One region of the Thioalkalivibrio sp. ALE23 genome, then DNA from elsewhere that is predicted to be linked to it. Evidence: predicted binding sites of a transcription regulator. Region 1 holds the regulator's gene; the other holds the start of a gene.
What was found. The regulator sigma-54, encoded in region 1, starts transcription at its own class of promoters, with help from an activator protein. The targets are predictions, from matches to a motif close to TGGCANGNTNCNTGCTT.

Region 1 (7,119 bases):
CGGGGTGCCGCAGACGGTCTGGCTGGAGGAGTGGCTGGGACTGCTGGCGGATTCGGTGTCGCCGCTGATGCTGTTCGCGCTGGGCCTGGCACTGGTGTTCCACCGCTTTCACGGGCGCGACGCGCGGCCGCTGGCGGTCGTTGTGGGGATCCAGCTGCTGCTGGCACCGGCGGTGGCGCTGGGGCTGGTGTGGCTGCTGGGGATGGAGGGGATCCCCGCGACCGGAACGGTGCTGGAGGCGGCCATGCCGGCGATGGTGCTGGGGCTGGTGTTCTGTGACCGCTTCGGGCTGGATACGGGGCTGTACGCGGCCGCGGTAACCCTGACCACGGCCCTTTCGCTGGTTACCCTGCCGCTGTGGTTCGCCCTGGCCGGCGGTCTTCTGGGGGGATGAGCCTCAGGATTCCTCGCCGAAGCGGTCCGCGACCAGCTCGGTCAGGGCATCCAGCGCCGCCTCGGCATCCTCCGCGCCGTCGGTCCGGATGGTGATCTCCGAGCCCTGGGCGGCGGCCAGCATCATCACCCCCATGATGCTCTTGCCGTTCACTTCCTGATCGTTGCGGGCGACGGTGACATCGGCGGTGTACTGACTGGCGAGGCTGACGAACTTCGCGGCGGCCCGGGCATGCATGCCCAGCCGGTTAACGATGGGAACTGCGCGCTGCGGCATCGCTGGATTCCTGGTCGCAGAGAAGGATTCCGTCATGGCCCCCGGACAGCGCCTTGTTGACCAGTTCGCTCAGGGGCAGATGGCGGTAGTTGAGTACGCGGACGAGCATCGGCAGGTTGACGCCCGCGATCACGCGCGCGTTGTGTCCGCGCGCCACGCGGCTGGCCACGTTGGCCGGCGTGGAGCCGAACATGTCGGTCAGGACCAGCACACCGGCACCGCTGTCGAGGGTCTCCATGCGGGCGCGCGCCTGCGCCTGGATATCGTCCGGATCGTCGCTTTGCGACATCGCCATGGACTCGCAGTCCTCGGGCAGGTCTCCCAGCATGCTCTGCGCGGTCTGCAGGAGTGTATCGCCCAGGTTTTGATGCGTGATCAGGATCAGACCGACGCCCATGGAACTACTCCGTTTCAGGGGAGAGAGAATCGAGCTCGCGATGACGGGTGCTAACAGTAACATGTTCCCGTTCGCGCCACGCAGCCGCCAGCCGTTCCACAAGGTAGACCGAGCGGTGGCGCCCGCCGGTACAGCCGATGGAGACCGTGGCATAGCTGCGATGGTCCGCCACCAGCCGCGGGATCCAGGTGTCGAGAAAGCCGTGGATGGAGTCGAACATCGCCCCGACCTCGCCATGGCTGTCGAGGAAATGCGCTACCGCCGGATCCAGCCCGGTCAGTGGCGCCAGTTCGCGCTCGTAGTAGGGGTTGGGCAGACAGCGCACGTCGAACACGAAATCGGAATCCAGCGGCGAGCCGTGCTTGAAGCCGAAGGACTGGAACAGCAGCGACAGGCCGGCGGTCTCGCGGCTGCCGACCCGGGCCCGGAGCGTGCGCGCGAGGTCGTGCATCGACAGCCGGCTGGTGTCCACGGTCAGGTCGGCTTCTACCGCCACGTGCCCCAGCCAGGTCCGTTCCATGCCGATCGCTTCCACCAGCGGGATGCCATCGCGTGCCAGCGGATGGCGTCTGCGGGTCAGGTGGTAGCGACGCAGCAGGACCTCGTCGGAGGCATTGAGGAACAGCACCTCGACCTCCAGGCCCGATCCACGCAGCTCGCCCAGCAGTTGACCGAATCCGCTGAGGGCGTCGAGGCCCGAACGGACGTCCACGCCCACGGCCAGATGGCGGTCACCGCCGGTGTCGTAATGGCCGCTGCGGACCTTCTCCACCAGTTCCGGCAGCATCGGCAGCGGCAGGTTGTCGACACAGAAGTAGCCGGCGTCCTCCAGGGTATGCAGGGCGACGGTCTTGCCGGAACCCGACAGACCACTGACCAGCAGCAGACGCATGTCGGTCAGCCCTCGGGATCGGGGTTGGGGACCGTGGTGCTGGGCCCGCCGATGTGGAAGATGGATTCCTCCTGCTGATCCTCGCCCATCTGGCGCCGCTGGCGGGCGCGCAGGTCGTCCCCGGCGATGTAGCCCTGCATGTGCAGCAGGTGATTGCGGACCGCGGCCTCGATCATGACCGCGATGTTGCGCCCCGGCGCCACCGGCAGGCTGATCAGCGGGATGCGCAGGCCGAGGATCTCGCTCTCGCCGCGGCGCCCGTTCAGGCGATCGTCCGGCACCGGCGAGGGCTCGTTGTGATCGCGCAGATCGATGATCAGGCGCAGATACTTGCCGCCCTTGATCGCCGAGTCGCCGTACATCGCGCGGATGTTGAGCACGCCCAGGCCGCGCACCTCGAGCAGGTCCTGGAGCAGGGCGGGGCAGTGTCCGCGCACGATATCCGGGGCAATGCGCGCGAACTCGGGGGCATCATCGGCGATCAGCCGGTGGCCACGCGAGATCAGCTCGAGTGCGACCTCGCTCTTGCCGACGCTGGAGGCCCCCGAGATCAGTACACCGATCCCGAGGATCTCCATGAACACCCCGTGGCGCACCTCGAAATGGGCGAGGCGCTGCTGCAGGAAATAGCGCAGCAGCGCGATGACTTCGTGCGAGGATGTGCGTGTGCACAGGATCACCGGCAGGGGGTCGTCACCTGTCTGCGGCATGCGCGGGAACGGGCAGGTGTCCTCGGCGAAGATCACCATGGTAGTACCGGTGCGGGCCATTTCCAGCACCAGGTGGTCACGCTGCTCGTCGGACAGGCCGGCGATGTAGCGGGCCTCGTAGTCGCCGATGACCTGGATGCGGTTGGGGCGGATCAGGTTCAGGTGGCCGGCCAGCGGCAGGTCGCCATCCCCGAATCCCAGGAGTTCGCGGTCGCCCGCGGCCTCCTCTCCGTGGACGTAGCGCAGGTCCAGACGGCTCCCCATCGCCCGCGTGAGCGCGGCGATGGTGATGTTGCTCGCGGTGCCGTCGGCTGCCGCTTCCGCCCGGTCGGCCATGGTCAGGTGTCTCCCAGCGCCCGGCTGAGGGCCTGCTGGACCCCCGTGCTGTCCGCGGCGCGCCGGATGCCGGCGAGGGTGTCCGGCTGCGACAGCCCGCGCGCGAGCTGGGCCAGCAGGTCCAGGTGTTCGCTGGTGGCCTCTTCCGGCACCAGCAGGGCGATCAGGATGTCCACCGGTTCGTGGTCCATGGCTTCGAAATCCACGCCCTGATCCAGACGCAGGACCGCGATGCGGGGCGTATCCAGCTCGGCGAGACGGCCGTGCGGGATCGCCACGCCATGGCCGAGCCCGGTGGAGCCCAGTTTTTCGCGGGCCGACATGGCTTCGAACGCGGCACTGGCCGCCAGTCCGTCCGCGGCCCCGTCCACCAGCAGATCGGCGAGGGTTTCCAGCGCTCGTTTCTTGCTGGAGCAGTCGGTTTCCAGTCCGATGCGCTCCGGGGTGATGAGCTCGGCCGGATTCATCGGCTTACTCGGGTTGTTCGCGGTTGCGCTGGGCGCCCTCGGCGCGATGATGATCCTTGACCTTCTCCTTGTGCTTGATCAGCTGGCGGTCGACCTTGTCGATCAGGCCGTCGATGGCGGCGTACATGTCATCGTGGCTGGCCTCGGCGTGGATGTGGTTGCCGCTGACCTGCAGATTCGCTTCCGCCTTGTTGTGCAGCTTCTGCGTCTTCTCGTGGTTCAGCACCACGTGCACGTCGATCACCTTGTCGAAGTGGCGTTCCAGCTTCTGGAATTTCTCGTTGACGTAGTCGCGCAGGGCGTCGGTGATGTCGACGTGGTGTCCGGTGAGATTGATCTGCATGGGTCAGGCTCCTTTCGGTTTGCTTCCGGTCGGCATGGCGGCCATCTGGCGGCGCTCGCTGGAGGATGGCAGGTTCATGCCCTCCCGGTATTTGGCCACGGTACGCCGGGCCACGTTGATGCCCCGATCCGCCAGGATCTGGGCGAGGCGGGAATCGCTGAGCGGTTTGCCCGGCGTTTCCTCTTCGATGAGTTCGCGGATCATGGCACGAATCGCGGTCGCGGAGCATTCCCCGCCGTCGCTGGTGCCCACGTGACTGGAGAAGAAATACTTGAATTCGAACACCCCGCGGGGGGTGTGCATGTATTTCTGCGTGGTCACCCGCGAGATCGTGGACTCGTGCATCTCCAGGGCTTCGGCGATGTCGCGCAGGATCAGCGGCTGCATCGCCACCTCGCCGTGTTCCAGGAACCCCTGCTGGCGTTCGACGATCGCGCGCGCCACGCGCAGCAGGGTGTCGTTGCGGCTGTGCAGGCTCTTGATGAACCATCGCGCCTCCTGCAGCTGATCGCGCATGAAGGCGCTGTCGCGGGCATCGGAGACCTGGCGGACCATGCCGGCGTAGAGGTCGTTGATGCGAATGCGCGGGGCGATCTCGGGATTCAGGTCGACCTGCCAGCCCCGGTCGGTATGACGCACGTAGACATCCGGGACCACGTATTCCGGCGGTGTCTCGCTGATCTGGGCGCCGGGGCGCGGGTTGAGCGTGCGGATCAGGTCCAGCGCCGCGGCCAGTTCGTTGCCATCGCGTACGCCGCTCTGGCGCTGCAGGGCCTTGTAGTCACGCCGGGCAAGGGCGTCCATGCCGTGTTCCAGGAGCGCGCGCGCCGCCTCGCGCGAGGGGGCGTCCGGCGCCAGCTCGCCCAGCTGGACCTCCAGGCACTCGCGCAGATCCAGCGAACCGACCCCCAGCGGGTCGCAGTGCTGCAACCAGTGGCGTACGGCCTCGACCTCGTCGGTGTCGACGGGGGGGTCTTCACTCCGGCTGATGGTCTCGGCCAGGGTCTCGACGTCACCCTCGAGGTAGCCGTCGCCGTTGATGGTGTCGATCAGGGCGGCGCCGATGCGCTGGTCGCGCGGGGTCAGGTGCGACAGATGCAGCTGCCACAGCAGGTGATCCTGCAGCCCGCCGCCGCCGTCGTCGTCCGAGGTGTTCTCCAGCGGGTCGCGGTCGTCCAGACCGCGCGGGCTGGCGCTGGCGTCGTAGATGTCTTCCCAGCGGCTGTCGGTCACCAGCTCGTCGGGGATGACGTCCTCCGAGCCGCCGGCATCCACCGTTTCGCCGGTGCCGGCGTTGTCGCTGCCGCTCTCGCCGTCGTCGGTGTTCGCGTCGCTGTCGGTGTCCCCCGCGTCGGCACCGAGTTCGTCATCCTCGGCCTGTTCCAGCATGGGATTGCTTTCCAGCGCCTGCTGGATCTCGGCCTGGAGCTCCAGCGTGGACAGCTGCAGCAGCCGGATGGCCTGCTGCAGCTGCGGCGTCATGGTCAGCGTCTGACCGAGCTGCAGATTCAGCCCGGGCTTCAGCATGAGTTGGGAAAGGCGTTGGTCACCATAAGTGAATAGTAATCCCTTGCTGCGGGCTTGTGCACCGTCCGGGTGCGGCGGTCGGTGTCACAGGCGGAAGTTTTCGCCGAGGTAGACCTCGCGCACGCGGGTGTCGGCCAGCAGTTCGTCCGGCGTGCCCGCGCTCAGCAGGCGCCCCTCGCTGAGGATGTACGCGCGATGGCAGATGCCCAGGGTCTCGCGTACGTTGTGATCCGAGATTAGTACGCCGATGCCGCGTTCGGCCAGGTGGCGGATGACTTCCTGGATCTCGCCGACCGAGATCGGATCGACCCCGGCAAACGGTTCGTCCAGACAGATGAACCGCGGATCGCCGGCCAGCGCGCGGGCGATCTCGGCGCGCCGCCGCTCGCCTCCGGACAGCGCGATCCCGGGGCTGTGGCGCACGGTCTCCAGCTGGAATTCCTCGATCAGGGCGTCGCCGATGCGGCGGCGCTCGTGGCGGTCGAGTTCCGGGCGCAGTTCCAGCACCGCCTGCAGGTTGTCCTGGACCGACAGGCGGCGAAAGATCGATGCCTCCTGCGGGAGATAGCCCAGCCCGGCGCGGGCGCGTTCGTGGATGGGCGCCCGGGTGATGTCGCGCCCGCCCAGGGTGATGCGCCCGGTATTGGGCCGGATCAGTCCGACCAGGCTGTAGAAGCAGGTGGTCTTGCCGGCTCCGTTGGGTCCCAGCAGGCCGACCACTTCGCCGGGCACCAGGTCCACATCCATCGCGTCCAGCACGGTACGCTGGCCATAGCGCTTGCTCAGCTCGCGGGCGACCAGATGGCCGTCGGCCGCGGGGGTCATGGATTGTCCTCGCGTGGCTGCAGGCGGATGTGCACGCGCTCGTCGTCGGTGTCGCCGCGTTCGGCGCGGATCACGTCGCGTTCGAGATCGTAGGTGATGCGCTGCCCGCGGGCATCCTCGGCGGCGGTGATGACGCGTGCCCGTTCGGTCAGGATCACGCGTTCCTCGTCGAGGAAATAGTCGATGCGCAGCCCTTCGGCGATGCGCGTCTCGCCGGTCTCGGGATCGGGCGACTCCAGGCGTGCGGGCTCGCCGTGGGCCTCGATCTCGTAGGGGCGGCGCTCGCGCATGTGCACGATCACGCGGTCCGCTTCCAGCGTGGCATCGCCGCGCACCACGATCACGTCGCCGGTGTAGGTTCCGGTGCCCGCGCGTTCGTCCATCTCGGCGTGGTCCGCGGTGATCTCCACCGGCAGGGCATCCTCGCGGCCGGTCGCCGGCGGGGCCGCCAGGAACAGTGCGAGTATGCCCGCCACGGCAAGCAGCGGGGCCGGTCGGCGGATGCCCGCGCGGCGATGTTCGGTTGTGGCCGGGTTCATTCCGGGCGGTCCTCCTGCGGCAGGTCGCTGTACAGCGTGTAGACCTCGGCGAGCAGCTCAATGGTATCCGCTTGCGGGTCGGCGCGCAGGCCGGTACCCCTCTGGAACAGTCCCGGCTGTTCCAGGGTGCTCGGGGCCGACGAGGTCGTCAGCCGGGTGTCCAGCGCCACGCGCACGTCGCGCGACTCGATCACCGTGCGTACGCGCGCGTCGCGTTCGGGGCGCAGGCCGCGGGTGTGGCCGAAGGTATGCAGCAGTTCGCGATCGGGCTGATGTGCCGCGCGCGGGGCGCGCCAGGTCCAGTTCAGGCCCCGTTGGTCCAGCAGATCCAGCTCCGGGTCATCGATGAACTGGACCGCATCCCGGTCGTATTCGCGCAGCCGCGACCCCTGCAGGCGGTGGGTGGGCCGCCC
Region 2 (7,119 bases), on a different contig from region 1:
CCCGATGGACGAACTGCGCCAGCTAATGGACGTGAACACCTTCGCCAACAAGGTGATCCTGGATCGTCTGCTGACGCGCGAGATCCCGGTCGGCCAGATCGTAGCCATCTCCTCGGGGGCGGCGGTGTTCGGCAATGCCGGCTGGAGCGGCTATTCCCTGTCCAAGGCCGCGCTGAACATGCTGATGCAGCTCTACTCGCACGAATTCCCCGGCGTGCCCGTGCACTCGCTCGCACCGGGTCTGATCGACACCGCGATGCAGGACTATCTTTGCGACGAGGCCGACAGCGAGACCTTCACTGCCCTGCAGCGGCTGAAGGCCGCGCGCGGCACCCGCACCATGCCGGAACCGGAAACCGCGGCACGCGACATCCTCGACGTACTGCCACGGCTGCGCGAACAGCCGTCTGGAAGCTTCGTGGACATCCGTGCACTCAACGATCCCGAAGAGTATGCGCGCCTGACCGGCCGGCGCTGACAGAAAAACTTCATCGCACCCCATTGGCTTTTGCCGACACAGGAGCGTATAGTCGGAAACGTGATTCGCGGTTAGCAGCAACTCCAAGGAAGTCCCCAGTTTTCTGGACCAGTGCTCCCGTTGATCTGTTGGTAGCGTTCCGCAGTCACGTTTCTTTAGTTACATGATGAGGTAAGTAGTTGTGAATACCGGTGTTGTTAAGTGGTTCAACGAGAGCAAGGGTTTCGGTTTCATCACCCCCGATGATGGCGGCAAGGACGTGTTCGTGCACTTCTCCGCGATCAACGGTTCGGGCTTCAAGACCCTGGCCGAAGGCCAGAAGGTTTCCTTCGAGATTCAGGAAACCGCCAAGGGTCTGGCCGCGGGTGACGTGACCGCGCTGTAAGACTGCCCGCACGGCGCGCCTCCGGGCGCGCTTCGGGAAGCAGAGGGCCGCCTTCGGGCGGCCCTTTTTTGTGCGCGCTCTCCGCGCAGGCCGCGCAGGTTCGCCCGGAGCGGAACCAAAAAAAGGCCCCGGCGCGAACGCCGGGGCCCGATGACGGCCGGAAAGCCCGCGGGGCTTACAGGCTGTAGTACATGTCGAACTCGATCGGATGGGTGGTCATGCGCATGCGCGTGACGTCTTCCATCTTCAGATCGATGTAGGCATCGATCATGTCGTCGGTGAACACCCCGCCCTGGGTCAGGAACGCGCGGTCGGCGTCCAGCGCCTCCAGGGCCTGATCCAGCGAATGGGCGACCTGCGGGATGCCCTTCTCTTCTTCCGGCGGCAGGTCGTAGAGGTTCTTGTCCATCGCCTCGCCCGGGTGGATCTTGTTCTGGATCCCGTCGATGCCGGCCATCAGCATCGCGGCGAACGCCAGATACGGGTTGGCGGTGGAGTCCGGGAAGCGCAGCTCGATGCGGCGGGCCTTCGGGCTCATCACGAACGGGATGCGTATGGACGCCGAGCGGTTGCGCGCGGAGTAGGCCAGCATCACCGGCGCCTCGAAACCCGGCACCAGACGCTTGTAGCTGTTGGTGGACGGGTTGGTGAAGGCGTTCAGCGCGCGGGCATGCTTGATGATGCCGCCGATGTAGTACAGCGCGGTCTCGGACAGGCCGCCGTACAGGTCACCGGAGAACAGGTTCTTGCCATCCTTCGACAGCGACTGGTGCACGTGCATGCCGGAGCCGTTGTCGCCGACGATCGGCTTGGGCATGAAGGTGGCGGTCTTGCCGTGCATGTGGGCAACGTTCTGCACCACGTACTTGAGCATCTGCACTTCGTCGGACTTCTTGGTCAGGGTCGCCGCGCCGACGCCGATCTCGCACTGGCCGGCCGTCGCCACCTCGTGGTGATGCACCTCGGTGGTCAGGCCCATCTCGGTCATCACTTCACACATGGTGGAGCGGATGTCGTGCAGGCTGTCGACCGGCGGGACCGGGAAGTAGCCACCCTTCACGCCCGGACGATGACCGATGTTGCCGTCGTCATACACGCGCTCGGAGTTCCAGGAGGCCTCCTGGGAATCCACGCGGCAATAGGAACCGGAGAGGTCGGAGCCCCACTTCACGTCGTCGAACACGAAGAACTCGTTCTCCGGACCGAACAGCGCGGTGTCGGCAATGCCGGTGCTCTGCAGATAGGCCTCGGCACGACGCGCCAGCGAGCGCGGGCAGCGGTCGTAGCCCTGCATGGTGGCCGGTTCCACGACATCGCAGCGGATGTTCATGGTCATGTCCTCGAAGAACGGGTCGATGGCCGCGGACTCCGAATCCGGCATCAGGATCATGTCGGATTCGTTGATGCCCTTCCATCCGGAGATGGAAGAGCCGTCGAACATCTTGCCTTCTTCGAAGGAATCTTCGTCGAGGTCGTGGGCCGGCAGGGTGACATGCTGTTCCTTGCCCTTGGAATCGGTAAAACGAAGGTCAACGAAACGGACTTCCTGTTCCTTGATCTGCTTCAGCACTTCGGCTGCGGACATAATGAGGACTCCTCTGGTCTTCAGTTTGAGACGGTCGATGCCGGTGCGGTCGCCTGGGGCCGATCGGCGTCTGCCGGTTGGTCATGCAGGTGGCGTGCCAGCCTGCAAGCCCCGGTTCGGGGCGCCCCTGCGCCCATCTCTGCGCCACCACGGCCGAATGCCGCACACCCGCAGTGCACAGAATGCACCATTATAGTGCTACCGCGCGGCATGCGCCCTCATTCGGTGCAAGTCCGATAGAGCACGGTCACCTGTCCCAGTACCGGCCCCAGAACGGGGTGTTCCCGCAGCTGCCGGGTCAGCAGATCGGCGCGCTCCTGCAGGGCGGCTCCCGTCCGCGCGGGATCCAGCCGCAGAGTGACGGTGGCATGCACCCGCCCGCCGAGATAATGCAGGGAAAGGTGCTCCAGGGCCTCCAGCTCGGGGAAGCCGGCCCAGGCCTCGCGCAGGCCGGCCACCAGTTCGGGGCGCAGGGGCAGCCGCGAGCTGGCCACCTGCTCCTCGTCGTTCTCCGGATCCACGTGCACGGTGATGTCGCTGACCTCGCCCGCATCCTCGGTCACAGCGCGATGCACGGCATCGGCGATGCGGTGCCCCTCGGACACCGAAATCATCGGCGCAACCTGCACGTGCACGTCGGCCACGGCGTCGTCGCCGGAGCGGCGCGTGCGCAGCATGTGGGCATCCTTAACTCCGGGCACGTCCAGGATGGTGCGGTGGATGCGCTCGACCTTTTCCGGTTCCAGCGCGGTGTCGATCAGTTCGGCCACGCTGCGACGGATCAGGCGCCCGGCGATATGCAGGATGAACAGGGCCACCAGCAGCGCCGCCAGCGCGTCCAGCCACGGCCAGCCGGCGACCGCACCGGCCACCCCCAGCAGCACGATGACCGAAGAGATCGCATCGGTGCGGTGGTGCCAGGCATTCGCCTCCAGCATGCGCGAGCCCAGCCGCCGCGCGACCCGGCGGGTGTACTGGTACAGGCCTTCCTTGGCCACGAGGGTCACCACGGCGAACGCGATCGCCAGCGGTGCCGGCCCCGTGGCATCGTCCAGCTCCAGCAGGCGTCCGCCGGCGCCCCAGGCGATGGCCAGCCCCGCCAGCGCGAGGAACAGGCCCACGACCACCGTCGCGAGCGTCTCGATGCGGCCGTGGCCGTAGGGGTGATCCCGATCGGGGGAAGCGGCAGCCTGCCCTGCCGCGACCAGGACCACGGCATCGGTGACCAGGTCGGAGACGGTATGCACGCCATCGGCGATCAGGGCCTGGGAGTTGAGCAGCCAGCCGCTGAGCAGCTGGGTCACGGCCAGCCCGGAGTTCACCGCGGCGCCGGTGAGCGTGACCCGGCGCGTGTCGCGGTAGCGCCGGTCGTCGGTGCCCGACTCGAGCGGGTCAGGCGGTTCGGCGGGCGCCCTGTCCGGCTGCTGCTGGTGATCCGCGGCCATCGTACCCCCGGAGATGCCTCGATTCGGGGCATTATGGACCGCGCCGCGACCTCCGGCCACCGCAGCCGGGCCGGGCGGTGGCCGCACCCCGGCACGGGCCGATATACTGCCGCCCCTGATCCGCTCCGGACCCCCAGCCATGGCGAACGCAAGCGACCGAACCGAGACCGCGAGTCCCACCTTCCAGGACCTGATCCGCCGACTGCAGGATTACTGGAACGACCACGGCTGCGTGGTGATGCAGCCCTACGACATGGAGATGGGCGCCGGGACTTTCCATCCGGCGACCTTCCTGCGCTCGATCGGCCCGGAACCCTGGCGCGCCGCCTACGTGCAGCCCAGCCGGCGCCCGACCGACGGCCGCTACGGCGACAATCCCAATCGCCTGCAGCACTACTATCAGTTCCAGGTGCTGCTGAAGCCCTCCCCGGCCGACATCCAGGACCTGTATCTCGGCTCGCTGGAGGCGCTGGGCTTCGACACGCTGACCCACGACGTCCGTTTCGTCGAGGACAACTGGGAATCGCCGACGCTGGGCGCCTGGGGGCTGGGCTGGGAGGTCTGGCTGAACGGCATGGAGGTGACGCAGTTCACCTACTTCCAGCAGGTGGGCGGGATCGACTGCCACCCGGTCTCCGGCGAGATCACTTACGGGCTGGAGCGCCTGGCGATGTACCTGCAGGGCGTGGAGAGCGTCTACGACCTGGTCTGGACCGTCGGCCCGGATGGGCGCGCGGTCACCTACGGCGACGTTTACCACCAGAACGAGGTCGAGCAGTCGAAGTACAACTTCGAGCACGCCGACCGCGATGCCCTGTTCGCCGCGTTCGACCACCATGCGGCGGAGAGCGACCGCATGATCGAGCTGGGCCTGCCGCTGCCGGCCTACGAGCAGATGCTGCGCGCCTCGCACAGCTTCAACCTGCTGGATGCGCGCGGGGCGATCTCGGTCACCGAGCGCCAGCGCTACATCCTGCGCGTGCGCGAGCTCTCCAGGAACGTCGCGCAGAAATACTATGAATCGCGCGAGGCGCTGGGCTTTCCACTGTGCGCCCCGGGCGACACCGGCAAGTCCGACGCCGCCTGACGCCACCCGACACCGGGGCATACCCCGAACCCGTGCCCGCCGCCGCCCCGAACGGGCGCGCGGGCCCACCGGAACCCGACTGGACCGAACATGGACGAAGCCCGCGAACTTCTGATCGAACTCGGCACCGAAGAACTGCCGCCGGCCGCGCTGGCACGCCTGCGCGACGCCTTCGCCGAGGGCCTGACCACCCGCCTGCGCGAGGCCGGGCTGGAACCCGGCGAGCCCGAGGCCTTCGCCACACCCCGGCGCCTGGCCGTGCGCTTCCCCGCGGTACCCGGCCGCCAGCCCGACCAGCTGCAGGAACGCCGCGGCCCGGCCGTGGCCGCCGCCTTCGACGACCAGGGCCAGCCGACCCGCGCGGCGCAGGGCTTCGCCTCCTCCTGCGGGGTGGAGGTGGACCAGCTCGAGCGCGAGAACACCGGCAAGGGCGAATACCTGATCTTCCGCCGCATGCAGCCGGGGCAGGCCCTCGGCGGACTGCTGCCGGAGATGCTGGCCGGAGCCCTGGAACACCTGCCCACGCCCAAGCGCATGCGCTGGGGCGAGAGCACCACGGAATTCGTGCGCCCGGTGCACTGGCTGGTGGTGCTGCACGGCACCGACGTCCTGCCGATGACGGTCCTGGAACAGGGGGCCGGCCGCCACACACGCGGTCACCGCTTCCACCACCCGGCCCCGCTGGAGCTCGCCGGCCCCGGCGACTACGCCGAAAGGCTGCGCGCCGAGGGCCGTGTGGAGCCTTCGTTCGAGGCCCGTCGCGAGCGCATCCTGGAGCAGGTCCACGCCACCGCCCGCGAGCTGGGCGGGCGCGCGCTGGTCGACCCGGACATGCTGGACGAGGTCACCGCGCTGGTGGAATGGCCGGTGGCACTGGGCGGCAGCTTCGATCGGCGTTTTCTGGAGGTCCCGCAGGAGGCGCTGATCTCCACCATGCAGGACAACCAGAAATACTTCCCGGTGGTGGACGAGGCCGGCCGCCTGCAGCCGCATTTCATCGTCGTCAGCAACATCGAGTCGCGCGATCCCGAAGCAGTACGCGATGGCAACGAGCGCGTGCTGCGCCCGCGCTTCGCGGATGCCGAATTCTTCTGGGAGCAGGACCGCAAGCACCGCCTGGAAGAACGCCTCGACGAGCTCGGCTCGGTGGTGTTCGAGAAGCGCCTGGGCACCCTGCGCGACAAGTCGCAGCGCCTGGAAGCGCTGATGCAGCGCCTCGCCGGCCTGATGGATCTGGATGCGCAGCAGGCGGCGCGCGCCGCGCGGCTGTGCAAATGCGATCTGCTGACCCGGATGGTGTTCGAGTTCACCGAACTGCAGGGCACCATGGGGCGCTACTACGCGCTGCACGACCGCGAGGACGAGGCCGTCGCCGACGCGATCGAGCAGCACTACTGGCCGCGCCAGTCGGGCTCGGAGCTGCCGGACGGCCCGCTGGCGCAGGCCCTGGCGCTGGCCGACCGCCTCGACACCCTGGTCGGGATCTTCGCCATCGGCAAGCAGCCCAGCGGCACCAAGGACCCGTTCGCCCTGCGCCGGGCCGCGCTGGGTCTGGTGCGCATCCTGGTGGAACGGGAACTCCCGCTGACCCTGACCCCGCTGCTCACCGCGGCCGCCGAGCCGATCCGCGAACGCGTGGCCGAGGCCGACCAGGCGGTGGACCCGGTGCGCGAATACATCGTCGAGCGCCTGCGCGGCTACCTGCTGGAACAGGGCCATGCCCACGAGACCATCGAGGCCGTGGGCGCGGTCGGCCCCGACCAGCCACTGGATTTCGCCCGCCGCGTGCGCGCGGTCTCACAGTTCCGCGAACGCCCGGAGGCCGAGGCCCTGGCCGCGGCCAACAAGCGCATCCACAACCTGCTGCGCAAGGCCGGCGACGAGGCCGCCGGCACGCTCGAGCCCGACGCCCTGGTGGCCGACGAGGAACGCCAGCTGCACCAGGGTCTGCTGGCGGTGCGCCCGGCGGTGGACGCGGCAGTGGCCGACGGCGACTACGTGCGCGCCCTGGGCGAACTCGCCGGGCTGCGCGAGCGCGTGGACCGCTTCTTCGACGGGGTGATGGTGATGGCCGAGGACCCCGCCGAACGCCGCAACCGCCTCGCCCTGCTGCGCGAACTGCGCCAGGCCTTCGAGACC

Region 2: a site for sigma-54 is predicted at 2,532-2,548, ahead of glnA (glutamate--ammonia ligase). Genes of this name have one in related genera too.

Annotation. Positions count from the first base shown of each region.
Region 1 covers NZ_KB900031.1:678,799-685,917, reverse strand. The annotation lists gene F573_RS0103430 (AEC family transporter) at 1-394, shown strand, start outside; gene F573_RS0103425 (HPr family phosphocarrier protein) at 398-670, opposite strand; gene F573_RS0103420 (PTS sugar transporter subunit IIA) at 642-1,067, opposite strand; gene rapZ (RNase adapter RapZ) at 1,072-1,959, opposite strand; gene hprK (HPr(Ser) kinase/phosphatase) at 1,965-3,005, opposite strand; gene F573_RS0103405 (PTS sugar transporter subunit IIA) at 3,008-3,472, opposite strand; gene hpf (ribosome hibernation-promoting factor, HPF/YfiA family) at 3,477-3,815, opposite strand; gene F573_RS0103395 (RNA polymerase factor sigma-54) at 3,819-5,342, opposite strand; gene lptB (LPS export ABC transporter ATP-binding protein) at 5,427-6,167, opposite strand; gene lptA (lipopolysaccharide transport periplasmic protein LptA) at 6,164-6,706, opposite strand; gene lptC (LPS export ABC transporter periplasmic protein LptC) at 6,703-7,119, opposite strand, start outside.
Region 2 covers NZ_KB900035.1:135,268-142,386, reverse strand. The annotation lists gene F573_RS0111005 (SDR family NAD(P)-dependent oxidoreductase) at 1-478, shown strand, start outside; gene F573_RS0111000 (cold-shock protein) at 660-863, shown strand; gene glnA (glutamate--ammonia ligase) at 1,039-2,448, opposite strand; gene F573_RS0110990 (cation diffusion facilitator family transporter) at 2,667-3,893, opposite strand; gene glyQ (glycine--tRNA ligase subunit alpha) at 4,033-4,980, shown strand; gene glyS (glycine--tRNA ligase subunit beta) at 5,071-7,119, shown strand, end outside.